DNA from 3 places in the Streptomyces sp. NPDC047886 genome. Region 3 is predicted to be linked to each of the others. Evidence: riboswitches for the same ligand, from Rfam matches in the RefSeq annotation. Region 3 holds a riboswitch; each other region holds the start of a gene.
What was found. Region 3 has a riboswitch for thiamine pyrophosphate ahead of thiC (phosphomethylpyrimidine synthase ThiC). Riboswitches for the same ligand answer to the same signal wherever they lie in the genome.
Positions count from the first base shown of each region.

Region 1 (9,770 bases), on a different contig from region 3:
AGGATCCACGAGGTGCGCAGGTCCAGCGGCGGCTCGTCCAGCGCGATCAGGAAACCGAAACCGACGGTCACGGCGGACACGCCGAGCGGCAGCATCAGCAGCGCGTCGAAGCCGCGCACCAGCCGGCCCGCCCGCCGGGTCAGCGCGGCGGCGGCGAGCCCCCCGACGACCACGGCGATCGCGGTGGCGGCCAGCGCGTACTGGAGGGAGTTCCAGACCGCCTCCATCGGCGGCACCAGGAAGGTGCCGCCGCCGGAGCCGGCCGACCGCAGCGCCCGGTAGTACCCGAGCCCGCCGGAGGCGTCCAGCGACCGGGCGACCAGCACCCCGAGCGGCAGGAGCAGCAGCACGGCGACCGAGACGAGGACGCCGCCGAGCAGGGCCCACTGTCCGGCTCCGCGCGGCCGGCGGGCGGTCCGCGCCGGGTCGACCAGCCGCAGCGCGGCCTCCCGGCGCCGTACCGTCCAGGCGTGCACCGCGAGGATGCCGCCGACCGCGGCGAACTGCACGAGCGTGAGCACGGCGGCCGTCGGCAGGTCCAGCAGCTGCGCGGTCTGCCGGTAGATCTCCGCCTCCAGGGTCCGGTAGCCGGGCCCGCCGAGGATCAGCACGACACCGAACGAGGTGTACGTGAACAGGAACACCATCAGCGCGGCGGCGGCGACGGCGGGTGCGAGCGCCGGCAGTGTCACCCGCCGCCAGGCGCCGAGCCGGGACGCCCCGAGGACCCGGGCGGCCTCCTCCTGCCGGGGGTCGAGCTGGGCCCACAGGCCGCCGACCGTCCGGACGACGACGGCGTAGTTGAAGAAGACGTGCGCGAGGAGGATCGCCCATACGGTCGTGTCGAGCCGTACGCCCCACAGGTCGTCCAGCAGCCCCCCTCGGCCGACGACCGCCAGGAACGCCGTGCCGACGACGACCGTCGGCAGGACGAACGGCACGGTCACCACGGCCCGCAGCAGCTGCTTGCCGGGGAAGTCGAACCGGGCGAAGACGTACGCGCCGGGCAGCGCGACGAGCAGGGTGAGCGCGGTGGAGGCGAGTGCCTGCCAGGTGGTGAACCACAGGACGTCGAGGATGTCCGGCCGGCTCAGGACCTGCCCGAGCCGGCCGAACTTCCACACCCCGTCGGCCTTCAGCCCCCGGCCGACGATCGCGGCGACCGGGTAGGCGAAGAACAGGGCGAAGAAGGCCAGGGGCAGGAGCAGGAGCCCGCCCCTGACCAGCCCGCCCCTGGCCGTCCCGCCCCTGGCCGTCCCGCCCCTGGCGGTCCCGCCTCGGGCGGGCCGGCCGTCGGCCGGCGGGTCCGTCACTTCAGGACGAGCGAGGACCACGTCTGGATCCACTCGTCCCGGTTCTTGGCGATCTTGTCAGGGGCGACGGTCTCCGGCTTGTCGACCACCACGCCGTGCTGGGTGAACAGCGCGGGCAGCTTCGCGTCGTCGGCGACCGGGTTCACGAACATCTGCAGCGGCATGTCCTCCTGGAACCGCTTGCCGATCAGGAAGTCGATCAGGGCCTTGCCGCCGGCCTCGTTCTTCGCGCCGGTCAGCAGCCCTGCGAACTCGATCTGCCGGAAGCAGGTGCCGGTGGACACGCCGGTGGGCGCCTCGCTCGGCTGCGGGTCGGCGTACAGCACCTCGACCGGCGGGCTGGAGGCGTACGACACGACGAGCGGCCGGTCCGCCTTGGCCTGCTTGCCGCCGGCGGAGCCGGAGAACTCCTGGTTGTAGGCGATCTCCCAGCTGTCGACCACCTTCACGCCGTTGGCCTTCAGCTTCTTCCAGTAGTCCTGCCAGCCGGTGTCCCCGTAGGCGGCGGCCGTGCCGAGCAGGAAGCCGAGTCCGGGCGAGGACCGCTCGGGGTTCTCCACGACGAGGAGGTCCTTGTAGGCGGGCTTCGCCAGGTCGTCGAAGGTCTGCGGCGGCGCGAGCTTCTTGTCGGCGAAGTACTTCTTGTCGTAGTTGACGCAGATGTCGCCGGAGTCGACGGGCGTGACGCGGTGCTTGTCCTTGTCGAGCCGGACCGCGTCCGGGATCCGGTCGAGGCCCTTCGCCTCGTACGGCTGGAACAGGTCGTTGTCGAGGGCGCGGGACAGCAGGGTGTTGTCGACGCCGAAGAAGACGTCGCCCTGCGGGGCGCCCTTGGTGAGGACGGCCTTGTTGACGGCCTCACCGGCGTCGCCGCTCTTGAGGACCTTGACCGTGTAGCCGGTCTGCCGGGTGAACTCCTTCAGGACGGCCTCGGAAGCGTTGAAGGAGTCGTGGCTGACGAGGGTGACGGTCTTCGGCTTCGTGCCGTCGCCGGCCGATGTGCCGGAGTCGTCACCGCAGGCGGTGAGCGTCGTGACGCCCAGCGCGGCGGCCAGCGTGCCGACCGCGATCTTCTTGGTGGTGCTCACTGAGATTCCTCCTGGGGGTGTCCAGGAAGAGACGCGGCCCTGCCCACCCGTCGGGCGGGTGGGCAGGGCGCAACAGCTCGAGTAACGACCGAACTTCCTACCCAGAATGACCTGGGCGAGGTTCAGAGGGTCTGCGGTCTGACGGCACCGCACTCTCAGCGCTGTGGCGCTCCCCTGTCGGAATATGCAGATGTTCGAGCTCAGACTACAACGGGGCGATTTCCGGCCGTTTCCCGGCCGGTCGCCCGGCCTCTCGACGCCCGCCCCCCAGGCCCGGGCATCGACGCCCTCGGCCCGGCGGTCGGCACCCTCGGCCCGGTGATCGGCGCCGACCTCAGAGCCCAGGCCGCCCCACAGCCAGACCTCAAGGCACAGCCCCTCGGCGCCCAGACCTTAGGGCCCGGGGCGGCGCTCTGGTCAGCGCTCGGCGGCGGCGAGCTGACCGCAGGCCCCGTCGATCTCCTGGCCACGGGTGTCCCTGACGGTGACCGGCACCCCATGGGCCGCGATGGCCTCCACGAACGCCTTCTCGTCCTCCGGACGGGAGGCGGTCCACTTCGATCCCGGGGTCGGGTTCAGCGGAATCAGGTTGACATGGACCCTCTTGCCCTTCAGCAGCCGGCCGAGCAGGTCGCCGCGCCAGGCCTGGTCGTTGATGTCCCTGATCAGCGCGTACTCGATGGAGACCCGGCGCCCGGACTTCTCCGCGTACTCCCACGCCGCGTCCAGTACCTCGCGGACCTTCCACCGGGTGTTCACCGGGACGAGGGTGTCCCGCAGCTCGTCGTCCGGGGCGTGCAGCGACACGGCGAGACGGCACTTGAAGCCCTCGTCGGCGAACCGCAGCATCGCCGGAACCAGCCCGACGGTGGACACGGTGATCCCGCGCTGCGACAGCCCGAGCCCGTCCGGCTCCGGGTCGGTGAGGCGGCGGATCGCGCCGACGACCCGCTTGTAGTTGGCGAGGGGCTCGCCCATGCCCATGAACACGATGTTCGACAGCCGGGCGGGACCCCCGGGCACCTCGCCGTCGCGCAGGGCCCGCATACCGTCGACGATCTGGTGCACGATCTCGGCCGTGGACAGGTTCCGGTCGAGACCGGCCTGGCCGGTGGCGCAGAACGGGCAGTTCATCCCGCAGCCGGCCTGCGAGGAGATGCACATCGTCACCCGGTCCGGGTAGCGCATGAGCACGGACTCGACCAGCGTGCCGTCGTGCAGCCGCCACAGCGTCTTACGGGTGGTGTCGTCGTCACACGAGATGTGCCGGACGACGGACATCAGATCGGGCAGCAGCTCCCCGGCGAGCCGCTCGCGCGAGGCGGCCGGGATGTCGGTCCACTCGGCGGGGTCGTGGGCGTACCGCGCGAAGTAGTGCGTGGACAGCTGCTTGGCGCGGAACGGCTTCTCGCCGATGGCGGCGACAGCCTCCTTGCGCTCGGCGGGCGTGAGGTCGGCGAGGTGCCGCGGGGGCTGCTTGGCTCCGCGCGGGGCGACGAAAGTGAGTTCTCCGGGCTTGGGCATGGTGCTACCAGTGTCGCAGAGATACGGAAAAGGGCCCGCCGCCCTGTGGACAACGAGCCCTTCCCGGGAAAAGCCCAGGTCAGCGGTGAGCCGTGGCCGATCCGACGGCGGCTCGGCCGACTCCCGTGTTCAGCCGGCCCCGACGAACACGACCAGCAGCAGCCACACCACCGGCGCTGTCGGCAGCAGCGAGTCCAGCCGGTCCATGATGCCCCCGTGCCCTGGGAGGAGCGTGCCCATGTCCTTGATGCCCAGGTCCCGCTTGATCATGGACTCGCCGAGGTCGCCGAGTGTCGCGCTCACCGCGACCGCGAAGCCCAGCACGAGCCCCTGCCACCAGGTGCCGCCGTCGATCAGGAACTGCATGGACAGGGCGCCCGCCACCATCGCGAACGTCACCGCCCCGAGCAGGCCCTCACGGGTCTTGCCGGGGCTGATGCGCGGGGCCAGCTTGTGTCTGCCGAACCGCCAGCCCACCGCGTACGCGCCGGTGTCGCTGACCACGGTCAGCACCAGGAACGTCAGCACCCGCCACGGCCCGTCGTCGGCCGCGAGCATCAGTGCCACGAACGTCGCCAGGAACGGCACGTAGAACGCGGCGAACACGCCCGCGGTGACATCCCTGAGATAGCCCTCGGGGGGCTCCGTCATGCGCCAGACGAGTACCGCCAGCGCGGTGAGCGCCATCGCCACCCATGCGCCCTCGGCGCCGCGGACGTAGCCGGCCACGACCATCGCCGCGCCGCCGACGGCCAGCGGCACGAGCGGCGCCTTGATGGCCTTGCGCTCCGCCAGCCGGGAGGTGAGCTCCCAGAGGCCGACCACGACGGCGACCGCTATGACGCCGACGAAAACGAACTTCTGGATGAACAGCGACGCGATGATCACCGCGCCGAGTCCCACCCCGACCCCTATGGCGGCGCGCAGGTCACGACCGGCCCGCTTCTTCCCCTGGGCCTTCCGCCCTCGCGGCGGGCGCGGCTCCGAGGGCTCCGGGCGCTCCTGGGGCTGCGGTGCCGGCGGCGGCGGGCTGGGCATGGGCTCCTGCGGCATCTCGTCACGGAACAGGGGACCGCTCAGCCGAGCGGTCCCCCGATCTCGGTCGTCCTGGTCTCCACCAGCGGGGACGTCGGGCACGATGGGCATGGGCCGAGTGTGCGGTGCGTCATGCCCATCGTAGGCGGGACCCGCCGGGGCCGCCGGAGCGAGCCCCTGGTCAGGCGGACCCCAGTGGCCGCCTCGTGGCGGTGCCCCCCAGGAAGCGTCGTTCATCAGACCTCGAGCAGCTCGGCTTCCTTGTGCTTGAGCAGCTCGTCGACCTGCGCGACATACTTCGCGGTGGTGTCGTCGAGCTCCTTCTCCGCACGGCGGCCCTCGTCCTCGCCGACCTCGCCGTCCTTGACGAACTTGTCGATGGTCTCCTTGGCCTTGCGGCGGACGGAGCGGATCGAGATCTTCGCGTCCTCGCCCTTGCCCTTGGCGACCTTGATGTACTCGCGGCGGCGCTCCTCCGTCAGCTCGGGGAACACCACTCGGATGATGTTGCCGTCGTTGGTCGGGTTGACGCCGAGGTCGGAGTCGCGGATGGCCTGCTCGATGTTGCGCAGGGCGCTCTTGTCGAACGGGGTCACCACGGCCATGCGCGGCTCGGGCACCGAGAACGATGCCAGCTGGTTGATCGGCGTCGTGGCGCCGTAGTAGTCGGCCACGATCTTGTTGAACATCGCCGGGTGCGCACGCCCGGTGCGGATCGCGGCGAAGTCCTCTTTGGCGACCAGGACGGCCTTCTCCATCTTCTCCTCGGCCTCGAGGAGGGTCTCTTCGATCACCACTTGCTCCTGCGTGTCTTGGTGAGGCCCGACGTGCTCAGGGCCGCGGAACCTGCGTCGCGTCTTCTCCTGCACGGTGTCCGACCGGCAGGGCTTTGTCCATCCCCGGGCGGGGCAGCCGGGGGTCCCCCGGCCGCGGCCGCTGACTTCCGGCCGCTCACTCCGGCTAGCTCCGGCTGCCCTGGTCGCTCACGAGAGTGCCGATCTTCTCACCCTTCACCGCGCGCGCGATATTGCCCGCCGCCAGCAGTTCGAAGACGAGGATCGGCAGGTTGTTGTCCCGGCAGAGGGTGATGGCGGTCGCGTCGGCGACCTTGAGGTCACGGGCGAGCACCTCGCCGTACTCCAGCGCGTCGAACTTCACCGCGTCGGGGTTCGCCTTCGGGTCGGAGTCGTAGACGCCGTCCACCCCGTTCTTGCCCATGAGCAGGGCCTCGGCGTCGATCTCCAGGGCCCGCTGGGCGGCGGTGGTGTCCGTGGAGAAGTAGGGCATGCCCATACCGGCGCCGAAGATCACGACGCGGCCCTTCTCCAGGTGCCGGACGGCACGCAGCGGGATGTACGGCTCCGCGACCTGGCCCATGGTGATGGCGGTCTGGACGCGGGAGTCGATGCCCTCCTTCTCCAGGAAGTCCTGGAGCGCGAGGCAGTTCATGACCGTACCGAGCATGCCCATGTAGTCCGAGCGGGCCCGGTCCATGCCGCGGACCTGGAGCTCGGCGCCACGGAAGAAGTTGCCGCCGCCGATCACGACCGCGATCTGCGCGCCGTCGCGGACGACCGCGGCGATCTCACGCGCGATGGCGTGTACGACGTCGGGGTCGACGCCGAGGCCACCGCCGCCGGCGAACGCCTCGCCGGACAGCTTCAGCATGAAGCGGCCGGTCTTTTTGCCGGTGTTGTCGTCGCCCTGTGCGGCGCCCTGATTCATGGAGATCTCCTCGTGCACATACGAAGAAGGCCATTGCCGGGGGTGCTGTTTCTCCCTAGCGGCAATGGCCTCCTCGTCAGATCTGCGGTCGTACGGCGCGTGCGCGCTCGACGTCCGCTAGGGAAACCCTAGCGGGCTCCCGTGTCGATCGCGTACCGGCTCAGATACCGACCTTGATGCGCGCGAAGCGCTTCAGGGTGACACCGGCCTCGTCCAGGATCTGCTGGACGGACTTCTTGTTGTCGAGCGCGTACGGCTGGCCGAGCAGCGTCGCGTCCTTGAAGAAGCCGTTCAGACGGCCCTCGACGATCTTCGGCAGCGCGGCCTCGGGCTTGCCCTCGGCGCGGGTGGTCTCCTCGGCGACGCGACGCTCGGCCTCGACGACCTCGGCCGGGACGTCGTCCTTGGAGAGGTACTTCGGGGCGAAGGCGGCGATGTGCTGGGCGACACCCTTGGCGACGTCGGCGGCCTCCTTGTCGAGCTCGACCAGGACACCGATCTGCGGGGGCAGGTCCGGCATGGTGCGGTGCATGTAGGCCGTGACGTAACCGCCGGAGAACTGCGCGAAGCGGTCCAGGACGATCTTCTCGCCGAGGTTGGCGTTGGCCTCGTCCACGAACGCCTGGACGGTCTTGCCGGCCTCGATCTCGGACGCGAGCAGCGCCTCGATGTCGGCGGGCTTCGTCTTGGCGACGTGCTCGGCGAGCGCGTTGGCGACGGAGAGGAACTTCTCGCCCTTGGCGACGAAGTCCGTCTCGCACTTCAGCTCGACGACGACACCGGAGGTGTTGTCGTCGGCGATCAGGGAGACGACGGCGCCGTTCTCGGCGGAGCGGCCCTCGCGCTTGGCGACGCCCTTCTGGCCCTTGATGCGCAGGGCCTCGACGGCCTTGTCGACGTTGCCGTCGGACTCGTCCAGCGCCTTCTTGCAGTCCATCATGCCGGCGCCGGTGAGCTCGCGGAGCTTCTTGACGTCAGCGGCGGTGTAGTTCGCCATGATCTGTGAATCTCTCTCGAAGTCTGGAAGATCTACAAAGATCTACGGGTGGACGGCGGGGGCTTCGTGGGCCCCCGCCGTCGACAACCGAACCTGTGCGGGTCAGCTACCCGCCCGGGTCCCGGCCCGCGAGGGTCAGGACCTGCCTGCTCAGGCCTGCTCGGCCTCAGCGGCCGGAGCCTCAGCGGCCGGAGCCTCGGCAGCGGCCTCGGCGGCGGGGGCCTCGGCAGCGACCTCGGCCGGCTTCTCGGCGGCCTCGTCGGAGTCCGCCTTCTTCTCACCCTCGAGCAGGTCGCGCTCCCACTCGGCGAGCGGCTCGCCGGCGGCCTTCTCGCCCGGCTTCGAGTCACCGGTCGCGGCACCGGAACGGGCGATGAGGCCCTCGGCGACGGCGTCGGCGATCACACGGGTGAGCAGGGTGACGGAGCGGATCGCGTCGTCGTTGCCCGGGATCTTGTAGTCGACCTCGTCGGGGTCGCAGTTGGTGTCGAGGATCGCGACGACCGGGATGTGGAGCTTGCGCGCCTCACCGACGGCGATGTGCTCCTTCTTGGTGTCGACGATCCAGACGGCGCTCGGCACCTTCTGCATCTCGCGGATACCACCGAGGGTCTTCTCCAGCTTGGCCTTCTCACGGGAGAGGACCAGGAGCTCCTTCTTGGTGAGGCCGGAGGCGGCCACGTCCTCGAAGTCGATCGCCTCAAGCTCCTTCAGACGCTGAAGGCGCTTGTAGACGGTGGAGAAGTTGGTGAGCATGCCGCCCAGCCAGCGCTGGTTGACGTACGGCATACCGACGCGCGTCGCCTGCTCGGCGATGGCCTCCTGGGCCTGCTTCTTCGTACCGACGAACATGATGGAGCCGCCGTGCGCGACGGTCTCCTTGACGAACTCGTAGGCGCGGTCGATGTACGACAGCGACTGGAGCAGGTCGATGATGTAGATGCCGTTGCGCTCGGTGAAGATGAAGCGCTTCATCTTCGGGTTCCAGCGACGGGTCTGGTGACCGAAGTGGACGCCGCTCTCCAGCAGCTCCCGCATCGTGACGACGGCCATGGCCGTATCTCCTTGGTTTTCTCGGTTGTTTCCTGACGCCCCGGCGCGCTGTGCCACAAGGGACCGAAAAGCGCTGCCACGAACCTTTGACGGTGGTGGCGGGGCGTGCGAAGTCGACCCGGTGACCCGGATCGCCAGAAGAAGTGTACGGGACCCCGGCGGTGCCGGGTGACGGCGCTGTCCACAACCTGCCGGTCATCCACAGATTCCCACCATGATCAGCGCGCCGATCCGGGTCCGCGGGACAGTCCCCTCATGCACCTCGGCACCCTCACACTCATCCTGACCCTGCTGGCCCCGGCCGCCACGGCTACCTGGCCCGTCGGACCGCCACGACCCACCGTCGTCCGCGGCTGGGAACCTCCCGCCACGCCCTACGGCCCAGGCCACCGCGGCGTCGACCTCGCCGCCCCGCCAGGCACCCCCGTGCACGCCGCGGCCGACGGCCGCGTGACGTTCGCGGGCCCCGTCGGCGGCCGGGGCGTCCTGTCCATCACCCTCCCCGCCGCCACGGGCACCGTCCCCCTGCGCACCACCTACGAACCGGTACGCCCCCTGGTCCCGCAAGGCGCCGACGTACGCGCCGGCGACCTCGTCGCGGTGACGACGACCACCGGCACATCCCACTGCACCGCACCAGCCGCCTGCCTCCACTGGGGACTGCGCCGGGGTGACACCTACCTCGACCCGCTGCTGCTCCTGCCGCCCTCACTCCTGCGCCGCCCACCCTCACGCCTGCTGCCGCTGACGACGACATAAACCGACGACACAAACCGGAGGAAGGCCCGGACGGGAAGGGGAGGGGAGGGGAGGGAAGGGGGAGGCGGGTGGGAGGGGAGGGGAGGGGGAGGCGGGTGGGGTGGGGGGAGGGGGCGGGGGCGGGGGGGGAGGGACCCGAGGAAGGGCCGTTCCTGTCAGGCGCCGCGCACGCCGTGCAGGGCCATCGCCACCGCCGTGTCCGCGATCGCCGCCGGGTCCTCGGCGGCGCCGAGTTCGATCCGGCGGACCGCCGCGTCCACGACGCCCTGGAGCAGC
Region 1 is NZ_JBIDCF010000002.1:113,516-123,285, forward strand. Features, by position in the region: gene ACGF5U_RS06250 (ABC transporter permease) at 1-1,208, opposite strand, end outside; gene ACGF5U_RS06255 (thiamine ABC transporter substrate binding subunit) at 1,310-2,401, opposite strand; TPP riboswitch at 2,478-2,587, opposite strand; gene rlmN (23S rRNA (adenine(2503)-C(2))-methyltransferase RlmN) at 2,819-3,925, opposite strand; gene ACGF5U_RS06265 (phosphatidate cytidylyltransferase) at 4,055-5,197, opposite strand; gene frr (ribosome recycling factor) at 5,197-5,754, opposite strand; gene pyrH (UMP kinase) at 5,921-6,685, opposite strand; gene tsf (translation elongation factor Ts) at 6,846-7,682, opposite strand; gene rpsB (30S ribosomal protein S2) at 7,833-8,735, opposite strand; gene ACGF5U_RS06290 (peptidoglycan DD-metalloendopeptidase family protein) at 8,991-9,494, shown strand; gene ACGF5U_RS06295 (TetR/AcrR family transcriptional regulator) at 9,650-9,770, opposite strand, start outside.
Region 1: another riboswitch for thiamine pyrophosphate. It lies ahead of ACGF5U_RS06255 (thiamine ABC transporter substrate binding subunit); the one in region 3 lies ahead of thiC (phosphomethylpyrimidine synthase ThiC).

Region 2 (9,770 bases), on a different contig from region 3:
GGCGTCGGCGAACACCGCGAGGTGCTCCAGCTCCTCACCGGCCTCCATGCCCTTGTCGCGGAGCTGGACGATGTCCACGCCGGAGGTGAGGACCGCGTCGAGGAACTCGGGGAGGTCCCCCTGCCGCTTGCGGGCGTCCGTGCACAGATAGAGCCGGGCGTCGGACAGCTGCGCGCGTGCGGTGGCCATGAGGTGTTTCCCCCCGTTGTGCGGCGGTGCGCGGTGCGCGGGCGGGCCCGCCCGCGCACCGCCTGGTGTCGGTGTGGTGCTCGTGTCTCAGACGGCGAGCGCCTGGGCTCGGCGCTTCACCTCCGTGCCGCGATTCTCGCGGAGGGCCTGCGCGGGCGTGCCCGGCAGGGTCGGGTCCGGAGTGAACAGCCACTCCAGCATCTCTTCGTCGGTGAAGCCGTCGTCCTTCAGGAGCGTCAGGGTGCCGGAGAGACCCTTGACGACCTTGCCGTCCTTGATGAAGTCGGCAGGCACCTGGAGCGTCCGGTTCTCACCCCGGCGCACGGCGATCAGCTGGCCCTCCTTGACCAGCTGCCGCACACGCGTCACCTCGACATCGAGCATCTCCGCGATGTCGGGAAGGTGGAGCCAGGCAGGGACGAGAGCATCGGTCTTTGCGTCAATCTCGGTCACGTGACAAGCCTGCCATCCCCGACTGACAGTCGGTAGCGGGGTGGGGGTGTACGGGGCCCGCGCCCCACCGGGCGGCCGACAACCACACCCGGAAGGCCGCGTCCCCCAGCGACCCGGGGCGGCCCGGCGGGCGGACCGGCGGGCGGCCCGGGGCGGCGCTGAGAGCGGGGCCGGGGGCGCGGCGCGGTGGCGGCCCGGCGGGCGCGGCGAGCGGCCCGGAGCGGTGCTGTGAGCGGGGCCGGGGCGGGCTGTCCGGGGGCGGGTCGGCGGGGCCGGGGCGGGCGGGCGGGCCAGCGGGCGCGGCCCGGCGGGCGCGGCGGCTCCGGCGGCTCGGCGGCTCCGGCGGCTCGGCGGCTCCGGCGGCTCCGGCGGCTCCGGCGGTCAGGCTCCGCTGGCCGCCGCCTTCAGCGGCGTGGCCGGGTCCGCGACGCGCACCGGGTCCAGCGGGGCGCCCGACTCGATCAGCCTGCGGCCCTGGGCCAGGTCGCGCGGGCGGCCGACCGCGAGCAGGGCCACCAGGGCGTCGTCCCTGAGCCACACCACCGACCAGGCGGCGGTCGCCGGGTCGCCCCGCCGGACCATCGTGTCGGCGGCCGCGTGGTGCCCGGCGTACTGCACGAAACGGCCGAACTGCTCGGACCAGAAGTACGGCACGGGGTCGTACGGGCGGGGCGTCTCGCCCACGATGTCGGCGGCGACCGTGCGCGGCCCCTGGAGCGCGTTGTCCCAGTGGTGGACCAGCAGGCGCGTGCCGTACCGGGCGGACGGGAACGAGGCGCAGTCGCCGACCGCGTACACGTCGGGGACGGAGGTGCGCAGCCGGTCGTCCGCGACGACGGCGCCGTCGGGGCCGAGTTCGACGCCGGAGCCGGCCAGCCACGCGGTGGCGGGCCGCGCGCCGATGCCGACGACGACGGCTCCGGCCGGCAGGATCCGGCCGTCGTCCAGGGTGACCGTGCCGGGTTCGACCCGGTCCACGCGCGCGCGGGTCAGGAGTTCGGCGCCGCTCTCCGCGTACCACTCGGCCATCGGCGCGGCGACCTCGGCGGGCAGGGCGCCCGCGAGCGGCCGGTCGGCCGCCTCCACGACGGTCACCGCGCAGCCCGCCTCGCGGGCGGCCGTGGTGAACTCGGCGCCGATCCACCCGGCACCGACGACCACCACGTCGTGCTGCCCGGCGAGGACCGGGCGCAGCCGTTCCGCGTCGTCCACGGTGCGCAGCAGATGGACGCCGGGGACGCCCTCGGAGCCGGGCAGCGCGATCGGCACGGCACCGGTCGCGACGACGAGCACGTCGTACGGGACGGGCCCGGCCTCCGTGTCGACGGCGTGCGCGCCGGGGCGCAGGCCGCTCACCTCGACGCCGAGGCGCAGTTCGATGCCGAGCGCCTCGAAGTCCACGTCGAAGGCGGAGTCCTCGGCCTTGCCCAGGAGTACCGCCTTGGAGAGCGGCGGCCTGTCGTACGGCTGGTGCGGTTCGGCGCCGAGCAGCAGCACCGGCCCCGTGAAGCCCTGCTCCCGCAGGGCCACCGCCGTCTGCACCCCGGCCATTCCCGCGCCGACGATGACGACGCGCCGCTCTTCCCTCTTCTGCTCGCTCACGCGATCACCTTACGCAGCTGACATGACGTCAGGAAGACGGTTCCTCGACCACGCTCGTGCCACGGCCCTCCTGGGACTCCCACTCCCACGTCTCCTCCAGCCGAACGCGTCCGTCGGGGAGCTCCACCACGGTGGAGAGACAGTGCCCGGACGCCGTCCGGCCGTCCCGCCTCAGTTGCACGTACCGGAAGTCGAGCCGGTCCCCCGCGCGCGTGCCGACGAGGTGCCCGTGCACGACGTCGCCGCCCGCGTACTCGGCCCAGACGCGGCCGTCCCGCTCGTGGTAGGTGAACCGGGTCCCGGTGCCGACCTGGCCGGGCGCCTGGTCGGCGACCGGGTACAGCACGAGTCCGTCGAGTGAACGCGCCACGGCGAAGGCTCCCTTACAGACGGTCCGGCGGTGGGGTTAGTCTGGCCACGCTAGAGCACTCGCGGGAGCCCGGACGCACCGGGCTGAGAGGGAGGCTGGACGGCCTCCGACCGTACGAACCTGATCCGGGTCATGCCGGCGAAGGGAGGGGCTGGACGCCCATGTCACGTACGTCAGACGTCCTCGTCATCGGGGGCGGAATCATCGGCCTGGTCACGGCCTGGCGGGCGGCGCAGCGGGGGCTGCGCACCGCCGTGGTGGACCCCGAGCCGGGCGGAGGGGCCGCGCTGGTGGCGGCCGGAATGCTCGCCGCGGTCACCGAACTGCACTACGGGGAGGAGACGCTCCTCGGTCTCAACACGGCGTCGGCGGAGCGGTATCCGGGCTTCGTCGCCGAACTGGAGGAGGTCACGGGGCTCGACGTCGGCTACCGCGCGTGCGGCACGCTCGCCGTCGCGCTGGACGCCGACGACCGGGCCCATCTGCGGGAACTGCACGCGCTGCAGCGCCGCTGCGGGCTGGAGTCCGAGTGGCTGACCGGCCGCGAGTGCCGCCGCCTGGAGCCCATGCTGGCACCCGGGGTCCGCGGCGGGCTGCGGGTCGACGGCGACCACCAGGTCGACCCCCGGCGGCTGACGGCGGCGCTGCTGGCGGCCTGCCGGCACGCCGGGGTGGCCCTGCACCGCTCCTGGGCGGACCGGCTCTCGGTGGTACGGGACCGGGCGGCGGGAGCCGTACTCGCGGACGGGACGGAGGTGGCGGCCGGTCAGGTGGTGCTGGCGGCCGGCAGCCTCAGCGGCCGGCTCGGCGGCGTACCGGCCGATGTCCTGCCGCCGGTCAGGCCGGTGAAGGGGCAGGTCGTGCGGCTGGCGGTGCCCGCCCCGTACGCGCCGTTCCTGAGCCGTACGGTCCGGGCGGTGGTCCGCGGCAGCCAGGTGTACCTGGTGCCGCGCGAGAACGGCGAGCTGGTCGTGGGCGCGACGAGCGAGGAACTCGGCTGGGACACCACGGTCACGGCGGGCGGCGTGTACGAGCTGCTGCGCGACGCGCACGAGCTGGTGCCGGGCATCACCGAGCTGCCGCTCACCGAGACCCGGGCGGGCCTGCGCCCGGCATCGCCCGACAACGCCCCGATGCTGGGCCCGTCCGCGCTGCCCGGCCTGCACCTGGCGACCGGGCACTACCGCAACGGGGTGCTGCTGGCGCCGGTCACCGGCGACGTGCTGGCGGCGGTGCTCACCACCGGTGAGCTGCCCGACGAGGCCCGCGCGTTCACGCCCGCCCGTTTCTCCACCGTAGGAGTGTCATGAGTGCCCCGACCGGCATGAGCGCCCCGGGTGAGACCCCCGCCCCGCCCGGGACCGCCGCCGCCCTGACCGTCTCCGTGAACGGTGCGGCACGACGGCTGGCCTCCCCGCTGACGCTGGACGCGCTGGTCGCGACCTTCACGTCCGCCCCGTCCGGCGTCGCCGCCGCCGTCAACGAGACCGTCGTCCCGCGCGGCCAGTGGGCCGGGACGCTGCTCGCCGACGGCGACCGGGTCGAGGTCCTCACCGCCGTCCAGGGGGGCTGAACCATGGCCGACGACCGTCTCACCATCGCCGGGACGACCTTCGACTCCCGGCTGATCATGGGTACGGGCGGGGCGCCGAGCCTCGACGTACTGGAACGCGCCCTCGCCGCCAGCGGCACGCAGCTGACGACCGTGGCCATGCGCCGCCTCGACCCGACCGTCCAGGGCTCGGTGCTGTCCGTCCTGGACCGGCTGGACATCCGCGTCCTCCCGAACACGGCGGGCTGTTTCACGGCAGGTGAGGCCGTGCTGACGGCCCGGCTCGCGCGGGAGGCGCTCGGCACCGACTGGATCAAGCTGGAGGTGGTGGCGGACGAGCGCACGCTGCTCCCCGATCCGATCGAGCTGCTCGACGCGGCGGAGGCACTGGTCGACGACGGTTTCACGGTGCTGCCGTACACCAACGACGACCCGGTCCTGGCGCGCAGGCTGGAGGACGCGGGCTGCGCGGCCATCATGCCGCTGGGCTCCCCCATCGGCTCGGGTCTCGGCATCCGCAACCCGCACAACTTCCAGCTGATCGTGGAGCGCGCGAACGTGCCCGTGATCCTGGACGCGGGCGCGGGTACGGCGTCCGACGCGGCGCTGGCGATGGAGCTGGGCTGCGCGGCGGTGATGCTGGCGTCGGCGGTCACACGGGCGCAGGAGCCGGTGCTGATGGCCGAGGCGATGCGGCACGCCGTCGAGGCGGGCCGGCTCGCGCACCGCGCGGGCCGCATCCCCCGCCGCCACTTCGCGGAGGCCTCGTCACCGGTGGAGGGCAGGGCCGTGCTGGATCCCGAGCGCCCGGCGTTCTGACCGCCCCCGCGGCCGGCTGTCACAGGTCGGCTGCGGTACGGCGCTGATCATGTACAGGGCGACGGGCGGGTCGGTACGGGCTCGTAGACTCGACCGCGTGGATACGACCCTGCACGACCCGCTCGTCGGTCAGCTGCTCGACGGCCGTTACCGAGTCGACGCGCGCATCGCCGTCGGTGGCATGGCCACGGTCTACACGGCCGTCGACACCCGGCTGGACCGGCTGCTCGCCCTCAAGGTGATGCACCCGTCCCTGGCGACCGACGCGTCGTTCGTGGAGCGGTTCATCCGTGAGGCCAAGTCCGTGGCCCGGCTCTCGCACCCGAACGTCGTCGGCGTCTTCGACCAGGGCGCCGACGGCGCGTACGTGTACCTGGCGATGGAGTACGTGGCCGGCTGCACCCTGCGGGACGTGCTGCGCGAACGCGGGGCGCTGCGCCCCCGTGCGGCGCTCGACATCCTGGAGCCGGTCCTCGCCGCCCTGGGCGCGGCGCACCGCGCCGGGTTCGTGCACCGGGACATGAAGCCGGAGAATGTCCTGATAGGCGACGACGGCCGGGTCAAGGTCGCCGACTTCGGGCTCGTACGGGCCGTCGGCGCCGCGACCAGCACCACGGGATCCGTGCTCGGCACGGTGTCGTACCTGGCGCCGGAGCAGATCGAGCTGGGCACCGCCGACACCCGCGCCGACGTCTACGCGTGCGGCGTGGTGCTGTACGAGATGCTGACGGGCGCGAAGCCGCACACCGGCGACACCCCGGCGCAGGTCCTCTACCAGCATCTGAACAACGCGGTCCCCGCGCCGTCCGAGGCCGTACCCGGCCTCGCCGTCGAGCTGGACGAGCTGGTGGCGGAGGCCACCGCCCGCAACCCGGACGTACGCCCGCATGACGCGGTGGCGCTGCTGGCCCGGGTCAGGGAGGCGCGCGCCGCGCTCGGCGACGACCAGCTGGACCTGGTCCCGCCGCAGGCCCGTGCCGAGTCCGCCGCCGACCCGGACGACGTCACCAGCGTCATCCCGCGCCCCCTGCCGTCCGAGGCGGCCATCGGCGGCGGTGCTGCGGGCGGGGCTCTCGGCGGCGGGGCTGCCGGCGGCGGTGCTGCGGGCGGGGCTCTCGGCGGCGCGGCGGACGGCGGCGCGGGACCCGGCGTCCAGCACACCAGCCGTCTGGAGCTGCCGCCCGCCCCCGAGTCCGGTGGCCGTCCCGCGCCACGCACCGGACCCTTCTCGGGTCCCCGGCGCGGACTGTTCGCCGTCGTGGCGGCGGTGCTGCTGGTCCTGACGGTCGGCGCGGGCGTCTGGTACATCAACTCCGGGCAGTTCACGCACGTCCCCACCGGCCTGCTGGGCAAGAGCCGGGCGGAGGCCGAGAAGCGCCTCGCCGACGCGGGTCTCGACGTCGGCGGCACCAGAACCGAGTTCAGCGGCGCCTTCGAGCGCGGCACCGTCATGGCCACCGACCCCGCGCAGGGCGAGCGCGTCCGGGGCAACGGCTCGGTGACGCTCGTCATCTCGCGGGGCCCGAAGATCGTCAAGGTACCGGAGCTCAAGGGCACGCCGCTCGCGGACGCCAAGAAGGCGCTGGCGGACGCGGGCCTCGCGGCGGGCGTGGTGACGGAGGAGTTCAGCGAGGACGTCGAGCAGGGCGCGGTGATCTCCAGTTCCCCGGCGGCCGGCACCGAGCGCTCCCCCGACTCCGCCGTGGCCCTCGTGGTCAGCAAGGGCGCCCCGATCGACGTCCCCGGCGTCATCGGCCGGACCGGCGACGACGCCCGGAGCAGCCTCACGGACACGGGGTTCAGGGTGCGGATCGCCGATGAGCGCGTCCACTCACCGCACCCGGCCGGTTCCGTGGCCGCCCAGTCGCTCGCCGAGGGCAGCCGGGCCGCCAGGGGCGACACGATCACGCTGACGCTCTCCAAGGGCCCGCGCATGGCCGAGGTCCCCGACGTCACCGGGCTGAGCGTGGACGACGCCACGCGCGAGCTGAAGGCGGCGGGCTTCGAGGTGAAGGTCGAGAAGAGCTTCCCGTTCCTCAGCGACACCGTGAGCAGCCAGTCCGTGGCCGGCGGCGAGCGGGCGCCCGAGGGCAGCACCATCACCGTCAAGACCAAGGGAATCTAGTCACCCATGCGCTCCCAGGCTGTCGGCCCCTCCCGGCCGGGCGGCGTCCGCAACCCCGTCGGCGGCCATGTGCCCGTGGCCGGCGGCCTGGCCAGAACCGGCCTCGCCTACGCCCGTGAGCTGGGCGCCGAGACCGTGCAGGTCTTCGTGGCCAACCCGCGCGGCTGGGCGACTCCGGCCGGGAACCCGGCGCAGGACGAGCTGTTCCGCGCGGCCTGCGAGACCGGGGGCATCTCGGCGTACGTGCACGCCCCGTACCTGATCAACTTCGGCTCGCACACCGAGGCGACGGTCGACCGGTCGGTGGATTCCCTGCGCCACTCGCTGCGCCGGGCCCGGGAGATCGGCGCGCTCGGCGTCGTCGTGCACACCGGTTCGGCGACCGGCGGCCGCCCCCGCGAGGAGGCGCTCGCCCAGGTGCGGGAGCGGATGCTGCCGCTGCTGGACGAGCTGACGCACGCCGACGACCCGTTCCTGCTGCTGGAGTCGACGGCCGGCCAGGGGTCGTCTCTCTGCTCGACGGCGGCGGACTTCGCACCGTACTTCGCGGCGCTCGACGCCCACCCCAGGCTCGGCGTCTGCCTGGACACCTGCCACATCTTCGCGGCGGGGCACGATCTGACCGGCGAGCACGGGATGCGGCGGACGCTGGACGAGCTGGTCGGGACGGTCGGCGAGGGCCGGCTGAAGCTCGTGCACGCCAACGACTCCAAGGACGTGGTGGGCGCCCACAAGGACCGCCACGCGAACATCGGCGCCGGCCATATCGGCGAGGACCCGTTCCGCGAGCTGATGCGCCACCCGGCGACCGAGGGCGTGCCGCTGATCATCGAGACCCCCGGCGGCAGGGAAGGGCACCTGGCGGACGTGGAGAGGCTGAAGAAACTGCGCCATCACTGACACCCCCAGCACCGCACGGACCCTTGGGAATACCCTAGGGGGGTATATGGTTCCCGCTGTCGTCAGGAACCGCCACCCGGCATTGGGGGACCTCTCATGAGGCACGACAGCGACACCCGGCCGACCGCGCACAGCACAGCGCCCGGCACAGCGCACACCGAGCACCCCACAGAGCGCACCGCACCCGCCCCCGTCCGCCACGACGGGCACGCTCAGCACCCCGAGCACACGGGCGGCCATCAGGACCACCACGGGCCCCACGACCACCGGCACGCCACCGGCAAGGTCAGCTGGGCCGTGGCCGCCAAGGCCACGCTCCACTGCCTCATCGGCTGCGCCATCGGTGAGGTGCTCGGCATGGTCATCGGCACCGCGCTCGGCTGGGGGAACGCGCCGACCATGGCCCTCGCCATCACGCTGGCGTTCTTCTTCGGCTACTCGCTCACCCTCTGGGCCGTCGTACGGGCCGGGCTGGGCCTGAAGGCCGCCATCGGCGTCGCCCTGGCCGCCGACACGCTCTCGATCACCGTGATGGAGGTCGTCGACAACGGCGTCCTGCTGCTGGTGCCGGGCGCGATGGACGCGCACCTGGCCGACGGCCTGTTCTGGGGCGCGCTGGGCTTCGCGTTCCTGGTCGCCTTCGCCGTCACCACCCCGGTCAACAAGTGGATGATCGGTCGCGGCAAGGGGCACGCGGTGGTCCACCGGTACCACCACTGACGCTCGTACCAGGAGTCAGAGCTCCGGGCCGTCCCCCGGCTCCTCCTGGTACGAGTACCGCTGCTCGGTCCACGGGTCGCCGATGTTGTGATAGCCGCGCTCCTCCCAGAAGCCGCGGCGATCGGCGGTCATGTACTCCACGCCCCGGACCCACTTGGGCCCCTTCCAGGCGTACAGGTGCGGCACGATCAACCGCAGCGGGAAGCCGTGTTCGGCGGTGAGCAGCTCACCGTCCTTGTGCGTGGCGAAGATGGTCCGCTCGGACGCGAAATCGGACAGCCGCATATTGGCGCTGAATCCGTACTCGGCCCACACCATCACATGGCTGACGGACGGCGCCGGCGGGGCGAGTTCCAGGATCGTCCGGGCGGGCACCCCACCCCATTCGGCCCCGAGCATGCTGAATTTCGTGACGCAGTGCAGATCGGCCACGACGGTGGAGAACGGCAGCGCCGAGAACTCCTCGTGATTCCAGCAGCGCTTGTCGCCGTCCGCCGTGGCGCCGAAGACCCGGAACTCCCAGCGGTCGGGCTTGAACTTGGGGACGGGACCGTAGTGGGTGACCGGCCAGCCGCGCTGGAGTCGCTGTCCCGGCGGAAGCTCGGACTCCCTCGCCGCCCGATGTTCCTCGCTCTCCGGCTGACCCATGGCTCAATGGTGACAGACCGGGAGGGGTGGTCATGACCAGCACCCGACCCGATTCGGGCAACTCCTACTAAGCCTGCACTTACTGGACGACCTTCGACGGTGGTGCGAGGATGCGCGCATCCTGCCCCTTTCACTGCGCGGAAGGAGCCTCTGCGATGCAGGGCGACCCCGAAGTCATCGAGTTCCTCAATGAGCAGCTGACTGCCGAACTGACCGCGATCAACCAGTACTTCCTGCACGCCAAGATGCAGGAGAACTTCGGGTGGACGAAGCTCGCGAAATACACGCGCGCGGAGTCGTTCGACGAGATGAAGCACGCCGAAGTGCTCACCGACCGCATCCTTTTCCTGGACGGCCTGCCGAACTACCAGCGGCTGTTCCACGTCAGGGTC
Region 2 is NZ_JBIDCF010000001.1:357,019-366,788, forward strand. Features, by position in the region: gene thiE (thiamine phosphate synthase) at 1-189, opposite strand, end outside; gene ACGF5U_RS01595 (Rv2175c family DNA-binding protein) at 277-642, opposite strand; gene ACGF5U_RS01600 (NAD(P)/FAD-dependent oxidoreductase) at 1,024-2,244, opposite strand; gene ACGF5U_RS01605 (hypothetical protein) at 2,273-2,614, opposite strand; TPP riboswitch at 2,666-2,778, shown strand; gene thiO (glycine oxidase ThiO) at 2,776-3,924, shown strand; gene thiS (sulfur carrier protein ThiS) at 3,939-4,187, shown strand; gene ACGF5U_RS01620 (thiazole synthase) at 4,191-4,985, shown strand; gene pknB (Stk1 family PASTA domain-containing Ser/Thr kinase) at 5,083-7,110, shown strand; gene ACGF5U_RS01630 (deoxyribonuclease IV) at 7,117-8,010, shown strand; gene ACGF5U_RS01635 (DUF4396 domain-containing protein) at 8,107-8,730, shown strand; gene ACGF5U_RS01640 (sulfite oxidase-like oxidoreductase) at 8,746-9,378, opposite strand; gene bfr (bacterioferritin) at 9,534-9,770, shown strand, end outside.
Region 2: another riboswitch for thiamine pyrophosphate. It lies ahead of thiO (glycine oxidase ThiO); the one in region 3 lies ahead of thiC (phosphomethylpyrimidine synthase ThiC).

Region 3 (9,770 bases):
GACCACCGTCAGCCCGCCCCGGTCACGCCCCCAGGAGTGACCGCCGGCTGCCCGGCCCCCGGCAGCTCGTACGGATGGAGAGGAAAGGACCGGCGGAGGCCGGTCCAGACCTTAACAATTGGGGCGAAACAGCCGGTGAACCGGGGGTGCACTCCGATTCACCACCCCTGGTGCGTCACACAGCACAGGCCTCATTCCTATGATGGGCGCACGACACCGCGGGCCACCCCGACCAGGCCGGTCCGCGAGGTGTAGGGCGTCGCGACGGTGGTGGAGGGGTCGATGACTCAGGGGGCCGGTCAAGGACCCGTGGTGCGGACGGCGACGTTGCGCGACTTCCGCGTACCGCCGTACGCCAAGGTGCCCGTGCAGGGCAACTCCGCGCAGCCCCACCCGCAGCCCGTGCCACCGCGGCAGGAGCCCCCGCAGGCGCCGGCCCGTGCGGTGCACCCCGGCAACGCGTTCCCGGAGGGCGAGCCGCCCGAGGGCTACACGCCCACCGCACGCGACCTGCCGGTGATCAACCGGGGCGACACCGTCCAGGTCGACGTCACGGCGGCGGAGGCCGAGCCGGCGACGGCTCCGGTGGCCGCGGCGAACGGCGGACCCGGACCGCTGTACGTCGTCGGCGACGTCCACGGCTACCTGGACGAGCTCCTGGTCGCCCTCCGCGCGCAGGGCCTCATCGACGCCGAAGGACACTGGGCGGCGGGCAACGCCAGGCTGTGGTTCCTCGGCGACTTCACCGACCGGGGCCCCGACGGCATCGGCGTCATCGACCTCGTCATGCGGCTGTCCGCCGAGGCGGCGGCGGCCGGCGGCTACTGCAAGGCCCTGATGGGCAATCACGAACTGCTGCTGCTCGGCGCGAAGCGGTTCGGCGACACCCCGGTCAACTCGGGCGCGGGCACCGCCACCTTCCAGGCGGCGTGGCTGCTCAACGGCGGCCAGAAGAGCGACATGGACCGCCTCCAGGAGGTCCACCTCCAGTGGATGGCCCGGCTCGACGCGGTAGTCGAGCAGGACGGCCATCTGCTGCTGCACTCCGACACCACCGCGTACCTCGACTACGGCACCACCATCGAGGACGTCAACGACACCGTCCACGAGATCCTCACCCGCAACGACGCCGACGAGTGCTGGGACCTGTTCCGCAAGTTCACCAAGCGCTTCGCGTTCCGTGACGAGGGCGGGGCCACGGCCGTACGCGAACTGCTCGCGGCGTACGGCGGACAGCGCGTCGTGCACGGGCACAGCCCGATCCCGTACCTGCTCGGCGAGGTCGGCACCGAGGACGCCGACGGCGAGACCACGGGCCCGACGGTCCAAGGCCCCCACGTGTACGCGGACGGACTCGCCATCGCCATGGACGGCGGGGTGACCATGGCCGGAAAGCTGCTGGTCGTCCAACTCCCCTTGCACAACTGAGAGCGACCGGGGCAGGCGAATTCCGGAAACCCTCTGTCACCCCCCTGCGTACCCGCTCTACCATCGGTGCATCCGTAGCAGGCTCTCCTCCGTCTGTGCCCAACTGCCCGTTCTACGCGGGCGGACAGGCGCCACGGAGTATCGGGGGATGCACATGAGAAGCGCTCCGCACCTGCTGAACGAGGACCGCGCCGCGTACGAGCGCCTCCTCGACGACGCGCTGCGCACCGCGCACGACCGCCCGGATCTCGCCGCGGTCGGGGAACGGCTCAACGCCGAACAGCTGCGCACCATGGCACTCAACGCGACAGCGCTGATCACCGAGGCGGCCTCGACCGAGTACGACCACTTCGTGAAGGTCCGCGAGGAGCACCGCCGGCCCACCGGTATGTCCATGATGAGCTCGGTGCTCGGCCCAGCGGGCGACGAGACGACCACCGGCGCGGGTTTCGGTGTCGTCGTGACCGTGCTCGCCCCGGTGCTCGCCGGCACGGCAGCGGTCATCTTCCTGCTCGTGGGGTACGTCCTGAAGATGCTCGATCCGGCCCCGTCGTTCGCCGACCCCCTGCTCACGGCCGGCTGGTTCTTCGGCGCCGTGACGGCGGCGAGCATCCTGGCCGCCGCGATCGGGCTGCTGGTCGCCGCCGTACGGAACAGCTCGACCCAGGTGTCCGCGCACGAACCGGGCGGTGACCTGCCCGACGAGATCTCCCGCGCCCGGGAGGCGTGGCTGCACGCGCTGCTGGAGCGGGGCATCCTGCCGTTCCTGCGCGCCGCGCTCGCCGAGCCCGGCGCTCCGCCCGAAGCGGCGGACGCCCGGCGGCAGGCGGGGCGGATCCCGAAGGTCGGCTACAGCGGACCCGACTTCAGCAGCCCGGCGGAGGGCGGCACGGCGCCGCGCGCGGGGTTCACCAGCCCGGACTTCACCAGTCCCGACTTCACGGGCCCGGCGGCCCCGGCGTCCGAACGCCTCCCGGACCACCAGCCCGACTGACATCTCCCGTCCCACCGGACATGCCGGAGCCCGGCGCCGCTGACGGCACCGGGCTCCGGGTCACGCGTGGGCGACGCCTCAGGCGGCGGGGACGAACTTCGGGTTGGCGCCCCACTTGTTCGCCTCGGCCTTGCCGTCGGAGGCGAGGAAGACCAGCAGGATGATGCCGCCGACCAGCGGCACGAACGAGATGAGCAGCCACCAGCCGGACCGGCCGGTGTCGTGCAGACGGCGGATCGAGACGGCGAGCGCAGGCAGCAGCACCGCGAGGATGTACAGGACGTAGAGGACCCCGTTCGTACCGGCGGCGTAGTCCACACCCATCAGCACCAGCGCGATAACGGAGTGGATGAGGGTGAACATCCAGTACTCCTTGCGGCGCGCGCGCCCGCCGAAGCCCACGTAGTTCTTGAGTACTGCCAGGTACCAGCTCACTGAGGTTCCCTCCACCGCCCTTGTCAGGGACGAATCGTTTTTTCGCCAAACACGGGGAAGGTAAAGGACACATAAGTACACGTCAAGCCAATTGCGGTCGGCGGCGAAACGTACATCGACCTGCCGCTCTACCGTGTCCGTTCCGACGCCTGGCCGTGGGGATGATCACGACACAAGGCGACACACCGTCATGAACAAGCCAGATACGTCAGAGGATGCCGAGCCGTCGTGCGGCGGCGATCCACGAGGGGAACTCGGACAGCAGCCGATCGTAGAGTTCGGCGTCGGGAACGACCGCGATGTCGTCCACCGCGAAGAACCCCACGTTGTCGACACGACGCCCCGGCATGGTGTCGAACCGCTCCAGTACGCCGTAGTTCGACCGCCCGAGCCCCACGAACTGCCAGAAGACCGGTTCGTCGACCGCTTCCCGCAACTCCCGCTCGATCTCGGCGTTCCGGTACACGCCGCCGTCGGAGAAGAACAGCACCAGGGTGGGCGCGGCGGTCGGGTTGGCCCGGACGTAGGCCCGTACCTCGGCGATGGCCTTCTGCTCCTCGTTCTGGATGCCCACCGCCCGCATGTCCACCTGACCGGGGTGAAGTCCCTTCCTGGGCTTCCGCGACCGGCCGAACAGACTCAGCTCGCCCACCCGCACATGGAGCCGCAGCCACTCGGGCAGTTCACCCAGCCGTAGATCCGGCAGCCGGGCGGGATGCGAGGCGAAGGTCCACGCCTGCATCTCGCCGTCGTCGTCCAACTGCGCGGCCACGGCGGCCATGCGCTCGACCACGTCGGCGACGACGCCCCGGGAGTAGAGGAACGACATCGACCCGGAAGCGTCGAGTACCAGGATCACGCGGGCCGTCGTCCCCTCGGCGCCGTGCTTGCGCAGGCTGACCGCGACCTGCTCCTTGCGCAGCGAGAGGCGCTTGCGCATGTCGACGGGCAGCCGCTCCTCCCCCGCGCCGGCCCGGCGCGCGGCAGCCGGATTCGCGGTGGTGGTCGGCGCGGGAGGGCTCGGGGCGGCAGGACTCGGCACGGGACGTGTCGGCGCGGGACGTGTCGGCGCTGGAGAGCTCGGCGCGGCGGCTGGTTCCTCGTCCACGCTGATACCGAAGTCGGTGGCGAGCCCCGCGAGACCGGAGTCGTACCCCTGCCCCACGGCACGGAACTTCCACCGGCCGTCACGCAGGTACAGCTCGCCGCAGACGAACGCCGTCTCCGTCCCCGCCGTCATCTCGAAGCGCACGAGCTCGGCCCCGCTCCCGGCGTCCAGCAGCCGCAGCGTCAGGCCCGCCATCGCGCCGAACGTCCCGCCGTCGGCCGACGCGCACAGCAGGATCCGTTCGATCCCGGTCTCGACCCGGCGCAGCTCCACCCCGACGGTGTCGGTGACGACGCCCCCCGCCGTCCGCTTGCCCAGATGGCGTACGGCGTCCGAGGCGTGCCGCGGCTGGTTGTAGAAGACGAAGTCGTGGTCGTCGCGCACGCGGCCGGCCCCGGTGAGGAGCAGCGCCGACGCGTCGGCGTCCGGCACCCCGGGGTGCTCCCGCCAGGAGAGCTCGGCATGAACGGCGGCGGCCGGGACGGGAAGGTTGGCGCCCTTGCTCAGGGAAGTCGCAGTCACCCCGCCAGTGTGCCGACGCACGGCCGCACCGGAACCCCCACGACCGAAGCCGCTCCCGCCCACGCCCGCCACCACGGACGGCGGTCCGGGCCATGGGCGGTGGACGGGCATGGACACCGGACGGCGGACAGCGCGTCGCACGGGGGCGGGGCGCACGCCGGACCAGGCGCACGGCAGACCGGACGCACGGCGGGCGGCAGACCGGGCGCACGCCGCATGGGGCGCACGGGGCGCACGGCAGACCGGGCGCACGGCGGGCGGGGCGGGCCCGCGACTCCCCCCTCGGATCGCGGGCCCGCCCGGTCGTCCCCGTTCTCCGGGTCAGTCGGCCAGCGGCAGGTAGACGCGGTTGCCGGCCGCCGCGAACTCCTTCGACTTCGCCGCCATGCCGTCCTCGATCTCCTGCTGCGAGCCGCCGTGTTCCCGGCGGATGTCCTGCGAGATCTTCATCGAACAGAACTTCGGCCCGCACATCGAGCAGAAGTGCGCCGTCTTCGCGGGCTCGGCGGGCAGCGTCTCGTCGTGGAACTCGCGGGCCGTGTCCGGGTCGAGGGCCAGGTTGAACTGGTCCTCCCAGCGGAACTCGAACCGTGCGTCCGAGAGCGCGTCGTCCCACTCCTGCGCGCCCGGGTGCCCCTTGGCGAGGTCGGCCGCGTGCGCGGCGATCTTGTAGGTGATGACGCCGGTCTTCACATCGTCGCGGTTGGGCAGGCCCAGGTGCTCCTTGGGCGTGACGTAGCAGAGCATGGCCGTGCCCCACCAGGCGATCATCGCCGCGCCGATGCCCGAGGTGATGTGGTCGTACGCCGGGGCGACGTCGGTGGTCAGCGGGCCGAGCGTGTAGAACGGCGCCTCCTCGCAGATCTCCTGCTGGAGGTCGATGTTCTCCTTGATCTTGTGCATCGGGACATGGCCCGGTCCCTCGATCATGGTCTGTACGTTGTGCCGCTTGGCGATCGTGTTGAGTTCGCCGAGCGTGCGCAGCTCCGCGAACTGCGCCTCGTCGTTGGCGTCGGCGATCGAGCCGGGCCGCAGGCCGTCACCGAGCGAGTACGTCACGTCGTACGCGGCGAGGATCTCGCAGAGCTCCTCGAAGTTCTCGTACAGGAAGCTCTCCTTGTGGTGCGCGAGGCACCACGCGGCCATGATCGAGCCGCCGCGCGAGACGATGCCGGTCTTTCGGCGGGCGGTCAGCGGCACGTACCGGAGCAGTACGCCGGCGTGGACCGTCATGTAGTCGACGCCCTGTTCGGCCTGCTCGATGACCGTGTCCTTGTAGATGTCCCAGGTCAGCTCCTCGGCCCTGCCGTCGACCTTCTCCAGGGCCTGGTAGAGCGGCACGGTGCCGATGGGCACGGGGGAGTTGCGCAGCACCCACTCGCGGGTGGTGTGGATGTTGCGGCCGGTGGACAGGTCCATGACCGTGTCGGCGCCCCAGCGGGTCGCCCAGGTCATCTTCTCGACCTCCTCCTCGATGGAGGAGGTGACGGCCGAGTTGCCGATGTTGGCGTTGACCTTCACCAGGAACCGCTTGCCGATGATCATCGGCTCGATCTCCGGGTGGTTGACGTTCGCCGGGAGCACCGCGCGGCCGGCCGCGATCTCCTCGCGTACGACCTCGGGCGAGACGTTCTCGCGGACCGCGACGTACTCCATCTCCGGGGTGATCTCGCCCCGGCGCGCGTACGCGAGCTGGGTCACCGCCTGGCCGTCGCGGCCCCGCCGGGGCTGGCGCGGACGGCCGGGGAACACCGCGTCCAGGTTGCGCAGGCCGCCGCGCGGCGACGTGTGCTTGATGCCGTCGTCCTCGGGGCGGACCGGGCGTCCCGCGTACTCCTCGGTGTCGCCGCGGCCGATGATCCAGTTCTCGCGCAACGGTGGTAGCCCGCGGCGTACATCGGTCTCGACGTTCGGATCGGTGTACGGACCGGACGTGTCGTACAGCGTCACGTCCTTGCCGTTGGTGAGGTGCACCTGCCGGACCGGCACCCGGATGTCGGGGCGCGAACCCTCGACGTATCCCTTGTGCCAGCCGATGGACCTCCCGCTCTCCCCGGCCCCGTCCGGGGCCCCCTCGGGGTGGGACCCCTCAGGGCTGGAGGCAGGCGTGCGTGCGTCCTGAACGGTCATGATGACCTACTCCCTACGCCGGCATTACCCGGTAACAGGTTCGGCGGTCGGCGCAGCTGCTTCCCGTACGGATGTACGAAGGTCAGCGCCCTCTCAGCCCGGTGCTCCGAGCTCCCGCGTGTGCAAAGGTGCCACCACGCTAGCGTCATTCCGGCCGCGCTGAACAGAGGGCCCCCCTCGTTCTTGCGATGATCGGTCGGTGACTTCCTCGCATCAGCCCCCGGAACAGCGCCCGGAACACGGCACCGCCCACGACGGGCTCGGCCATGTCCACGCGCACACTCACGGGCCTGCCGCGCCCGTCTCGAAGCATCTGCGGAAGGTGATCGCCGCAGTGCTGATTCCTTTCGCCACCGCGGTGCTGGTCGGTCTGGCCGTGCTGTGGCCGGGCGGAGCACCGGCGCACGAGCGCACCGGTGTCGGCTTCGACCGGCAGACCGAGCAGGGCAAGGTCGTCCGCGTCGACAGGGTGAACTGTGCGGATGTGAACGCCGCGCAGGTCCCGCCGACCGGCGACACGACGACGCCCCAGGGGCGTGAGGCGATCAACGCCCAGCAGGGCGACTGCGAGAAGGCGACCATCGAGGTCACCACCGGCAAGGACAAGGGCCGTACGTTCACCGAGATCGTGCAGCCGGACGCGCCCCGCCGCCTCGACCAGGGCCAGGAGGTCGTGGTCGCGTACGCGCCCGACGCCCCACGGGATCTGCAGTACTCGGTTACCGATGTGAACCGCAAATTCCCGCTGGCGCTTCTCGGTGTCGTCTTCGCCCTGGCGGTGGTGGCGGTCGGTCGGCTGCGGGGCGTGATGGCGCTGGTCGCCCTCGGGACCAGTTTCCTGACCCTGACGTTCTTCATCCTCCCCGCCATCCTGCAGGGCTCGAACCCGCTGGTGGTGGCCGTCGTGGGGGCCAGCGCGATCATGCTGGTCGCGCTGTACCTGAGCCATGGGCTGAGCGCGCGGACCTCGGTCGCCGTGCTCGGCACGCTCATCTCGCTGCTGCTGATCGGACTGCTGGGCTCGCTGTTCATCGGCTGGGCGTCGCTGACCGGCAACACCGACGACTACACGGGTCTGATCCACGGCCTGTATCCGAACATCGACATGTCCGGTCTGCTGCTGGCCGGCGTCATCATCGGTTCGCTCGGTGTGCTGGACGATGTGACGGTCACTCAGACGTCGGCGGTGTGGGAACTGCACCAGGCGGACCCGAGGATGGGTCCCCGGGCCTTGTACCGGGCGGGTATCCGGATCGGCCGGGACCACATCGCGTCGGTGGTGAACACGCTGGTGCTGGCGTACGCGGGTGCGGCGCTTCCCCTGCTGCTGCTGTTCTCGATCGCGCAGAGCAGTGTGGGGACGGTGGCCAACAGCGAGATCGTGGCGCAGGAGATCGTGCGGACGCTGGTCGGCTCGATCGGCCTGGTCGCTTCGGTGCCGGTGACCACGGCGCTGGCCGCGCTGGTCGTGTCGGCGGACCGGCGGTCGGCGCTCGCGCACGGCGCCGCGGGGACCGGTGAACCGGGCGGGCCCGCGCCTGCGGTACGCACCGGCCGGGGCCGCCGCCGCAAACGCTGAGCCGCCGGTACGAGGCGGGCGCGGGGCCTGCCGTCGCGGACCGGAGGCGGGGCGCGGGCATGAGAGGCCGGGCCCGGGGCCCGAGTCCCGCCCGCGCCCGGGGCTCAGCCGGCGTTCTCCTCGGCGAGGATGCGCCCGAGCGCCTCCTCCAGACCGACCTCGAAGTCACCCAGCGTGTGCTCCTGGCCCATCGGCACCAGCTTGTCCGTGCGGTCGAGGAACGCCACGAGCGGCGGGGCGCTCGCCCGGAACACCGCCTGGTCCGCGCCCACACGCAGGCGGATCATGACGTCCGACAGCTCATCGCGGTCCGTCGGCGCGATGCGCACATCCCCGTCCCCGCTCGGCAGATTGATGCCGTCCAGCAGCAGTTCCCGGCTGAACGCCCAGGTCACCGGGGCATCGCCGGGCAGGTGGAACGTCATCCGGACCGCGAACGGGTCCCGCATCTCGTAACCGAGCTCGACCGGGATCCGGAAGGAGAGCTCCTCCGAGACGATGAAGCTCATCAGGACCTCGGCCTGAACCGATTCGCGCATCATGTACCCCGCTGTAGATGAAGCAGTGACGAAGGTGAAGCAGTGACGGACAGCAGCCGACGAAGAACGACGGCGAAAACGGCCAGGATTGATCCCCCCTGACCCTCTTGACGCCATCGTCCTGCACGCGCTACAGGATCACAAGGAGTGATTTTTCAGATACTGATAGAGAACGCCAGGGAGCTGAGGAGCGTTCCGATTTCACTCCGTAGTCGGGTGACAGCGGGGAGCAACCGTTCTTCCTGGTGGAGGGGTACAGAAATGGCCATCGTGGCGGCCGTCGAGCCGACGGTGATGGGAATCGCCGCGCAGACAGTGCCGAGCGCGTACTCCTGGCGCTCGATGAGCGGTTGCATGGGACGCGCACGGTCCAGCCGGTCCAGGAGGGTCCGCCGGTCACGCACCGTGTACGGGGTGATGGCCGTGACGGGATGGCGGTCCAGATGGTCCTGGCGGGCTTGGGCGTCGAGCTGGCTGAGCAGACACTGGCCGATCGCATGGGCGTGGCCGGTGCGGCGGAAGTCGGCCCACTCGTCGACGGCGGGGGCGGTGGGCGTGTCGGACACCGCGACGAGCTCGATCTCACCGTCGCGGTAGACGGCGAAGTACACGGGAACGCCGATCTCGTCGCGCCACTGCGCCAGCGAGTCCTCGATCTTGGTGCGACGATTCTGCACAGCTCCGGCACCGGCGAGCCTCCGGGAGGCGGCGCCCAGCGCGAACAGGCCGTTCTCCCTGCGGAGATAGCCCTCGTGAGTCAGCGTGCGCAACAGGTGGTACGTCGTCGGAAGCGGCAGTCCGGTCTCACGGGCGAGCTGCTTGGCGGGAGCGCCGTCGGTATGGGAGCCCACGGCCTCCAACAGTCTCAGCGCCCGCTGAACCGAGCCGATCAGGGTAGGGGCAGCGGAATGTGGAGCCGTGGCCAAAGGTCACCCCCAGGCAATTCGCCCCGCTGCAGTCGTAACAGTCGTACAAACCGCTGGTAGGGCGTTCGTCGGCCCTTGATTTCCAAGGGCTGCGGAGCTCTGCCACTCT
Region 3 is NZ_JBIDCF010000003.1:495,236-505,005, forward strand. Features, by position in the region: gene ACGF5U_RS13805 (LacI family DNA-binding transcriptional regulator) at 1-40, shown strand, start outside; gene ACGF5U_RS13810 (metallophosphoesterase) at 268-1,428, shown strand; gene ACGF5U_RS13815 (hypothetical protein) at 1,577-2,422, shown strand; gene ACGF5U_RS13820 (DUF805 domain-containing protein) at 2,501-2,857, opposite strand; gene ACGF5U_RS13825 (VWA domain-containing protein) at 3,066-4,487, opposite strand; gene thiC (phosphomethylpyrimidine synthase ThiC) at 4,809-6,617, opposite strand; TPP riboswitch at 6,611-6,745, opposite strand; gene ACGF5U_RS13835 (YibE/F family protein) at 6,817-8,196, shown strand; gene ACGF5U_RS13840 (SsgA family sporulation/cell division regulator) at 8,301-8,735, opposite strand; gene ACGF5U_RS13845 (IclR family transcriptional regulator) at 8,891-9,628, opposite strand.